3 regions of the Ureibacillus suwonensis genome follow, and region 1 is predicted to be linked to each of the others. Evidence: predicted binding sites of a transcription regulator. Region 1 holds the regulator's gene; each other region holds the start of a gene.
The links. The regulator Rex, encoded in region 1, represses fermentation and respiration genes when NADH is low (regulators of the CRP and FNR family bind a similar motif). The targets are predictions, from matches to a motif close to TTGTGAAATATTTCACAA.

Region 1 (3,285 bases):
TAGTTCGACGACTTTAGTGGCGATCTTATTGATGAAATAGCGGTCATGGGAAACGAAGAGAATGGTTCCCGGATAATCCATCAATGCATTTTCAAGCACTTCCTTGCTGTCTAAATCGAGATGGTTTGTCGGTTCGTCCAAGACAAGGAAGTTCGCTTTTTGCATCATCAGCTTTGCAAGGGCAAGCCGGGCTTTTTCTCCACCGGACAGTGCGTTGACAGGTTTTAACACATCATCGCCGCTGAATAAAAATTGCCCCAATACGGTGCGGATTTCCTTCTCGGGCAGTAACGGCCATTCATCCCACAGTTCATTCAGCACCGTTTTATTACTGTGAAGTTTTGCCTGATCTTGATCATAATAGCCGATTTTGACATTCGTTCCGTATCGGATGTTTCCGGAAAGTGCCGGCAAATCTTTCACAATGGTTTTTAAAAAGGTGGACTTGCCGACACCATTTGGACCGACGATGGCCACCCGATCCTGCCGGAAGATACGCAAATTGATGTTTCTCGAAACGATATGATGTTCATCATAACCGATGGCCAGGTCATCAACGGATAACACATCGTTTCCGCTTTGCCGTTCAATGTCGAAACCGAATTTTGCGGATCTTTCATCGCCTGCCGGGGCATCCATCCATTGCATGCGTTCCAGCATTTTTCTCCGGCTTTTCGCCAGTTTGGACGTAGATGCGCGGGCGATGTTCTTTTGAATGAACTCTTCCAGCTTGGCTTTCTCATCCTGCTGCTGTTCATACATTTTTAAGTCGCGTTCATATTGCTTCGCTTTTTGATCCAAATAATCGCTGTAATTTCCAACATATTTTGTGACGCGGCCTCTTGATACTTCATATACGATATTGACGATCTGATCCAAAAAATAGCGGTCGTGGGAAACCATTAAAATGGCACCGGAATAGGATTTTAAATAATTTTCAAGCCAGCTTAATGTTTCAATATCCAAATGGTTGGTAGGCTCGTCCAAAATTAATAAATCCGGTTTGCTGAGCAGCAGTTTTGCAAGGGCAAGACGGGTGCGTTGACCACCGGATAAGGAAGAAACGGGTTGGTCATACATGTCGGGATAAAATTTCATTCCATGGAGGACGGAACGGGTATCCGCTTCATATTGGTAACCGCCCGCATCTTTGAAGGCATGCTGCAGTTGGTCATATTCCGCCATGATTCGGGAGTAATTCGTCGGATTTTCATAGACGGATGGATCCGCCATTTGCTGCTCCAATTCACGCAACCGCATTTCCTGCTTTTTCAACGGTTCAAAGACCGTCATCATTTCTTCCCAAATGGTCCGCTTCGATTCGAGGCCTGTATGTTGCTCCAAATAACCGATTGTTATATCTTTAGGAATGATGATTTCCCCGGAATCGTATGACATTTGACCGGCGATGATTTTTAACAGGGTGGATTTCCCGGCCCCGTTACGTCCAACCAAAGCAACGCGGTCCCGATGTTGAATTTCCAGTTTGACATCCCTTAATATTTCATCAGATAGGAAAGATTTCGACAGTTGATTCACTTGAAGTATGATCAATTTTTACACCTCAATTCACTCTTCTATAGTGTAATAGAAGAGGGGATTTCAAGCAATGCGCATGCTTTACTTATTGAGCTATGTTTAGTAATATAAAATCAATTTCGATTTGAAAGTAAACAGGGGGATTATCGTGGTGAAAAAAGATATAAAAATTCCACAAGCGACAACAAAAAGACTTCCTCTTTATTATCGCTTCTTGCAAAATTTCGCAAATGCCGGAAAACAGAGAGTTTCATCTCAAGAATTAAGCGAGGCAATGAAAATTGATTCCGCAACAATTCGAAGAGATTTTTCTTATTTCGGAGCTTTAGGAAAAAAAGGATACGGATATGATGTTGCATACTTGCTGGAATTTTTCCGGCAAATTCTCGACCAGGATGAGGGGGCAAACGTTGCCCTTATTGGTGTGGGAAATTTAGGAAATGCTCTATTAAAATATAACTTCCAGAAAAATCATAATACAAGAATCGTCGTTGCTTTTGATACGAAGGCGCCGATGGAGGGGCATGAAGTCAATGGGATCCCGGTTTATCATCCGGATCGATTAGAGGAAATGTATCAAAAATATAATGCGGAGCTTGCCATCTTGACGGTTTCTTCGCGTTCAGCCCAAGCCATTGCGGATCGCCTGGCAGCCATCAATGCAAAAGGGATATTGAATTTTACACCGGTCCGGCTGAACGTTCCGGATACGATGAAAGTGATGAATATCGATTTGGCTGTGGAATTGGAGGCTTTAATCTATTTAATTCGCAATAGTGATTGATGAAAAGTTTTCACAAACATTCATTTGATATGTAATGCAAAATGTGTCGAATTGGGGTAAAATAATTACATATTTAGAGGAGGTGGCATCAATGGTTGTGCACTTAAGTGCAATTTCACCAGCAGCTCTTGTCGTTATAGGGATTGTGGCTTTAATCATTTTTGGACCGAAAAAATTGCCTGAATTTGGACGAGCAATGGGAACGACATTGCGCGAGTTCAAAAAAGGTACGCAAGGGTTATTAGATGATAACGAAAGTACAGAAAAAAAGAATATTATTGAAATAGATCAGCAGCAAAAATCCATTGAAACGGTTGAAACGAAAGAAAGAGAACAGAATAAGTAATTTTGAGGATGTCTAGCAAATGGATCCAAAAGAACTTCCGGTTATAGAACATATAGAGGAATTAAGAAAGCGCTTAATCATATGTGCGGTTTTTTTCGTTATTGCATTATTTGCTGGATTCTACTTGGCGGAGCCGATTATCAAATACATTCAGTATGATGCAGAGCCATTTATCGAACACTTTAAGCAGAATAATGAACAGTTGGATCAATCAAATGAACTCACGTTAAATGCTTTTAAAGTGACCGATCCGCTCACCGTTTATTTGGAAGTGACATTTTTTGTTGCATTGATTTTGACATCGCCGGTGATTTTATATCAACTTTGGGCGTTTGTTGCACCGGGATTGTATGAAGCGGAACGGAAGGCGACATTAAAATATATCCCTTACGCTTTCATCCTGTTTTTGGCGGGCGTATTGTTCGGTTATTTTATCCTTTTTCCGAATGTCATGAATTTCATGATGAATTTGTCCGAGCGGTTAGGAATTCAACAAGTGATTGGGATAAACGAATACTTTTCCTTTCTCTTCAAATTGGTGATTCCTTTTGGGCTTTTGTTTCAACTCCCGGTCATCACCCTGTTTTTATCACGGCTCGGTGTATTGAATCCGAAG
Region 2 (3,285 bases), on a different contig from region 1:
TACCGATTTGGGGTCTCGGCTGTGTGGGAGGCGCATCCGGCATCAGTAGGGCATTTGATTATTGCCTTGCCCATCCCAAAGAAAAAGTGCTCGTTGTCTGCGTCGAATTATGCAGCCTCACCTTTCAGCGCAATGATTATTCAAAAAGCAACCTGGTCGGAGCTTCCCTTTTTGCGGACGGTGCCGCTTGCGCTTTGGTCTGCGGCGATGAAGCGGAAGTGGAAACCCGGAAACAGATCCCCTATATTCTGCGAACGGCTTCAAAATGGATGCCCGATTCAGAAAATGTAATGGGATGGGATATAAAAAATGATGGATTTCATGTCATCTTTTCAAAAGATATCCCGACGATTATTTCAAATTGGCTTGGGCCGTTTATTCAATCATTTTTCAACGAAGCAGGCGTTTCATTAAAAGATCTGGAACATTTCATCGCTCATCCCGGGGGAAAGAAAGTGCTGCTTGCCTATCAGGATGCGCTTCAACTGAGCGAAAACCATACCGCCCTTTCCAAAAAAGTTCTGCAAGAAAACGGCAATATGTCTTCACCGACCGTATTATACGTTTTGGATGAATATATGAAAATTGCGGGTAAAGCCGGGGCATACGGTTTACTGGTCGCTCTGGGACCCGGATTTAGCGGGGAAGCCGTACTGCTCCAATGGAGGGATTAAGTTGCAGATTTTTATTTTTACCATCTCCTTCGTCATTTTGCAAAGAATCAGCGAATTGATTATCGCAAAACGGAATGAAAAACAAATGCGGAAACTTGGTGCATACGAAGCGGGGGCTTCCCATTATCCGTTCATGATCTTGCTCCATGCCGGTTTCTTTATCAGTCTCATAGTGGAAGTCATTGTATTTGAACGATCAATATCCCCTTTTTTTGGCTATCTATTGTTCCTCTTCTTACTGGTGCAATCTTTGAGAGTTTGGTGTTTATCATCACTAGGGATGTTTTGGAATACAAAAATCATTGTCCTGCCCGGGGCTAAAACCGTTAAAACGGGACCATATGCATTTTTCAAACACCCGAATTACCTGGTCGTATGTTGTGAAATCATTCTATTGCCGATGATGTTCCAAGCCTACTTCACAGCCATTGTGTTCACCGTTCTCAACTTGATCATGTTATCCATACGTATACCGATTGAAAATAAAGCATTAATAGAAGCGACCAATGGTGAATATACCTATAACAAAAAAATTCAGCATCCCAGCTGAATTTTTTCCTTTTTCAACAACATAAATTTTTTGGGTGTAAACATAATAATAAAAAATGATAGTTATTTATCAATTTATAAAAACAAATAACAAAATAATATTAGAAATTAAAATAGATAAAGCGTATAATTCAATTAATGGAAAAAATAAAGTTCAAAAAAACTCAACAATTTCGCAATATAATTGGCATAATTTTATAAATTTTCAAAAAACGATATGCTTTTCTTTTTTATAAAAAGGTGATAAAAAAGGAAAACGTTTTCATTTCTTTTTGTTGAAGACAATATTGCCCTCTGTAAAAACAGCACTTGATTTAACGGATTTTTGTATTATATTTAAACTGTAGTAAACTTTGTTAAATGTTTCACATAGTTTCATGTTGAGTTTTTTCTTCCCAAATGTTGTTTTTAGATGGGCACAAAGATAAGTAAAGGAGAATGGGTATGTCAGAAGAATTAGTGAATCAAGTTGAGTCCGCTGTAAACAAGGAAAAGCAAGATTTACTCGATCAGTTATTAAAACCTGAAGTGCAAGAGTCCTTGACATATTTAGTAGAACAACTCCCAAAGCTGGCTGAATTGGTGGGACTTCTTACAAAAGCTTACGATTTTGCGCAACAAGTGGCGGCAGATGAAGTGTTAAAAAGCGATACAGTGAACGCAATCAAAGAAGTTTCCGAACCTGTTGTCGGCACAGTCAAAAACTTGGCACAGACTGCCATTGAAGCCAAAGATCGTGCTGATGAATCCAGTGAATCAATCGGCTTGTTCGGCGTGTTAAAACTGTTAAAAAATCCGGAAGTTCAAAAACTTTTACGCTTTGCGAACGCCTTCTTGGAAGTTTCAGCTGAACGTAAAAATCAATAATGGTTGTCATTTAATAAAGTAAGGACGGAGGAATAATATGTCAAAACACATCGTCATCTTAGGTGCTGGCTATGGTGGTTTATTAACTGCCTTAACTTTACGTAAATATGCAAATGAAGATGAAGCAAAAATAACAGTTGTCAATAAATATCCCGATCATCAATTAATTACTGAATTGCATCGCCTAGCCGGAGGAACAATTTCAGAAAAAGCAATCTCCTTTCCATTAAAAAAATTATTTAAAGGCAAAAATATTGAAACAGTAATCCAAGAAGTAAAATCCTTTAATGTTGAAAATAAAGAAGTATTCTTGGCAAACGGTTCTGTTTTATCCTATGACTACTTAGTTGTGGCACTTGGCAGCCAAACCGGTTTCTTCGGCATTCCAGGCTTGGAAGAAAATTCAATGGTATTGAAATCCGTTGATGACGCCAAAAAAATCTACAATCATATTGAAAACAAAATTGCGTCTTATGCGAAAACAAAAGACGAAGCGGATGCAACCATCGTCATTGGCGGCGGCGGTCTAACAGGTGTGGAACTTGTCGGTGAAATCGTCGATAACGCTCCAAACATTTGCGCTAAATACGCCGTAGACCCTGGCGAATTAAAAATCAAATTGATTGAAGCAGGTCCAAAAATTTTGCCGGTATTGCCTGATGAACTCATTGAACGTGCAACAAAATCTTTGGAAGCCCGCGGCGTTGAATTCTTGACAGGTCTTCCTGTAACAGGCGTGGAAGGCAATGTGATTTCATTAAAAGACGGCTCAACTATCACAGCCAATACGTTTGTATGGACAGGCGGTGTAGCAGCTCTGCCAATCGTACAAGAATCCGGCCTTGAATGCGACCGCGGTAAAGCCATCATTGACGAATACTTACGCTCCAAATCCCATCCGGATGTATTCGTGGTTGGTGACGCTTCCGTTGCGCTTCCTGAAGGCGGAGGCCGTCCATTATATGCCCCTACTGCCCAAAACGCATGGCAAATGGGTGAATTTGCAGGTTACAACATTTATGCCACAATTAAAGGGCAAAAATTAAAAGAGTTCAGCCCAGTGAACTCCGGTACCCTTGCAAGCCTTGGACGCAAAGACGGCGTAGCGACAGTCGGCAGCAACAATATTTTATTAAAAGGTCTGCCAGCTTCATTAATGAAAGAAGCAAGCCACGTACGCTACCTATCACATATC
Region 3 (3,285 bases), on a different contig from region 1:
TTCGGGGTTCGGGACTTACACCCTATAGTTCATGTACATGCCGGGCGCACAAGGAGAAAGGAGAATTTGAGTACACTCAAATTCTCCTTTCATCAATTTTCGGCCTCCATTTATTTGACCCGTTATTCATGAAATTTCCTCCACGGTAATGTATATTGTTTTTGATATACTTTTTCACTCAACAGTAGATGGAGGAACTTCAATGCAGCAATTGATCGATATAGGAGTCAATTTAACGGATAAGCAATTTGACAATGATCGAAAAGAAGTGATTGAACGGGGGATCGAAAACGGTGTCGTCCAAATGATATTGACTGGCGCCAGCTTAAAAAGCAGCAAACAAGCTTTGGAAATTGCAAAGAACTATCCAAACACGCTGTTTTCCACTGCCGGCATTCATCCCCATGATGCAAAAACTTTCACGAATCACACAATGAATGAATTGGAAAAGTTGGCACAGCATGACGAAGTGATTGCCATAGGGGAATGCGGCCTGGATTTCAATCGGATGTTTTCTCCCCAAGACATTCAAGAAAAATGTTTTGAAGCCCATCTGGAGTTGGCAAGAAAACTTTCAATGCCACTCTTTTTGCACGAACGCGATGCCCATGAACGCTTTTGCGAAATTTTTGCGGGCTTTCGCGATTTGGCGGAAAAATCGGTGGTCCACTGTTTTACAGGCAATGTAGAGCAAGTGAAAAAATATGTTTCGATGGGATTTTATATAGGAGTCACTGGATGGATTTGCGATGAACGTAGAGGACAAGATTTGCAAAACGCAGTAAAATTCATTCCTCTGGACCGTTTATTGATTGAGACCGATGCACCGTATCTTCTTCCACGGAACATGGAAAACAAACCCAAAAATCGTCGGAACGAACCGGCCTTTTTGCCGCATATCGTCAACGAAATTGCAAAATATATGGGTGTAGAACCGGAAGTTGTTGCAAAATCCGCAACAGAGAACACAAGAAAGTTGTTTAAACTGCCGGAAGTCTAATTTGACATGATGCTTTCATTCAGACGGCTGATCCGTCATGAATGAAAGCTCTTTCTTTAGTTTAAAAGCTGCCTTTCACATCGAAAGACAGCTGTACAAATTTAAATTTTGCCGATAACGACTTTCCATCTGTCAGGACCTTCTTCAATATATTCCCAAGAAAATTGACCTTCCCGTTCCATCATAAATTGATAATATAACGGTTTTGGATCGTGGTCATTGATCAGTTCCATATATTCGCCGGATTTCAACCCCTCAAATGTCTCAAAAATTTTTGCATGGCGAATTCTCGGTTCAAAATCCGGAGCAATTATACTGACAGAAATTTTTTTCATATTCGTAACCTCCATTTTCATTTCAATGCTTTCAACATCAATCATAGCTTTGTATTGATGAATGGGTTGTGAGATAAAACACACTCTGCAAAATTTTTTATTACAAACAATCCATCACTATGTTAAAGTAATATATAACATACATGTTTAAAGGTGTTGAATTTATGAATAATCAATCCATCCAATCCCTTCTTCAACAATTTGCTCCTTTTAAAGATTTGTCAGACCATGAAATGATGCCCATTGTGAATATTGCAAAATCCCGCCAGTATCAAGCAGGTACCCATGTATTTATGCAGGGGGATCCTTTGGCAAACGTTTACTTTATCCAAGAAGGAATGATAAAAATTTACCGCACCGATTTGCAAGGAAAAGAACAAATCCTTAATGTACTCGTTTCAGGGCAAATGTTTCCCCATCAAGGGTTTTTTAGAAAAGGAAATTATCCTGCCCATGCACAAGCGGTGGAAAAATCGCAATTGATTTATATTCCGATTCATTCCTTTGAAGAATTTTTAATGAAGAATCCTCAAGTATGTATAAAAATTTTCCGTATTCTGGGGGATTTAATCGTTGACCTGCAAAATCGTTTGGAAGAAAAAATTTTACAAAATTCTTATGAACAAGTCGTCTCCCTTCTGATCCGTTTGGCGAAAAACCATGGTCAAGAAATGGAAAACGATATTTTTATTATAAAAAATCAATTCACAAACCGCGATTTGGCCAACATGATTGGCACCAGCCGGGAAACGGTCAACCGTACGCTAAATCAATTGAAGAAAAAAGAACTGCTCCGGGTCAATAAAGAGGGCCATTTCATTCTGAATATCGGGCAATTGAAAGAGGAACGCTATTGATGGGGAACATTTTGAAGGATCATGAATGCCCTGTGAAATTCCGTAAACCAAATCAAAAAGGGGAATTTGAATACGCTCAGATTCCCCTTTTCATATACCTAACTTATTTAATTTACAGTAGTCTTGGTATCATTCCAAACCGGCTTGCGTTTTTCAAAGAACGCCCGGATTCCTTCCTGCGCATCGGGATGCTTGCTGTTCAAAGCAATCACTTCTGTCGCATAATTGAGCGCTTGGAAGTCTTCCATATGAATTTGTTGATAGAATTGCCGCTTCCCTAATTCAATGATATTTAAACTTTGTTTCGTCACTTCTTTTGCCAACTTTTCCGTTTCCTCATCCAGCAATTCGGCTGGAACCACTTTGTTTACAAGACCATGTTGAAGGGCCTCCTGCGCAGTAATAAAGTTCCCGGTAAACAACATTTCCACCGCTTTTTTTCTACCTATATTACGGCTCAAAAATACCGCAGGCGTACTGCAAAATAGACCGCTATTAATACCTGGTGTTGCAAATTTGGCTTCTTCGCTGGCAACCGCCATATCACTGGCTGCAACCAATTGGCAGCCGGCTGCAACCGCCGCTTTTTTCACTTTTGAAATAACCAGTTGCGGCATCTCGCGCATTGTACGCATCACTCTATAGCAAGTTTGGAAAAGCTTCAGCACTTCATTTTCTGTCTTTTCTTCAATTTCCCGCAAACTGTGTCCCGCACAAAAAACTTTGTCGGAACCTTCAATCACAACGGTTTTCACTTCCCGCGCCGCTGCGATCCGCTTCAATAGTTCATCCAATTCTTCAAGCAAATCCAAGGTTAAAGTGTTAAATTCCTGCATATTATCGATGGTAATGTAACCGATTTCCCCTGTTTGACGATATTGTAAATATTCCATTTCTCCACCCCTTTTCTTGTATAGTTTCATTTTGAATCTTCTGATTTTTCTGGTCAAGAAAATTAAATTTACTTTTTTCAACATTTTTTATGCCTTTTGGAAATCGGCTTTGATTCCAAGAAAAATCCTTCATAATTTTAATCCACATTTTGAAAAAAGCCGGTAACAGATCGACCATTGATTCGGCCCGCTCTTTCAAA

Region 2: ACFPOH_RS09055 (DUF1641 domain-containing protein) is a predicted target of Rex. The motif match lies at 1,577-1,594, and genes of this name have one in related genera.
Region 3: ACFPOH_RS01510 (DUF2249 domain-containing protein) is a predicted target of Rex. The motif match lies at 1,402-1,419, and genes of this name have one in related genera.

The regions. Positions count from the first base shown of each region.
Region 1 covers NZ_JBHSNQ010000033.1:41,185-44,469, reverse strand. The annotation lists gene ACFPOH_RS02740 (ABC-F family ATP-binding cassette domain-containing protein) at 1-1,554, opposite strand, end outside; gene ACFPOH_RS02735 (redox-sensing transcriptional repressor Rex) at 1,691-2,323, shown strand; gene ACFPOH_RS02730 (twin-arginine translocase TatA/TatE family subunit) at 2,415-2,669, shown strand; gene tatC (twin-arginine translocase subunit TatC) at 2,689-3,285, shown strand, end outside.
Region 2 covers NZ_JBHSNQ010000077.1:163-3,447, reverse strand. The annotation lists gene ACFPOH_RS09065 (type III polyketide synthase) at 1-674, shown strand, start outside; gene ACFPOH_RS09060 (isoprenylcysteine carboxyl methyltransferase family protein) at 676-1,224, shown strand; gene ACFPOH_RS09055 (DUF1641 domain-containing protein) at 1,668-2,090, shown strand; gene ACFPOH_RS09050 (NAD(P)/FAD-dependent oxidoreductase) at 2,128-3,285, shown strand, end outside.
Region 3 covers NZ_JBHSNQ010000015.1:76-3,360, forward strand. The annotation lists gene ACFPOH_RS01505 (TatD family hydrolase) at 203-1,000, shown strand; gene ACFPOH_RS01510 (DUF2249 domain-containing protein) at 1,102-1,335, opposite strand; gene ACFPOH_RS01515 (Crp/Fnr family transcriptional regulator) at 1,500-2,192, shown strand; gene ACFPOH_RS01520 (enoyl-CoA hydratase-related protein) at 2,300-3,085, opposite strand.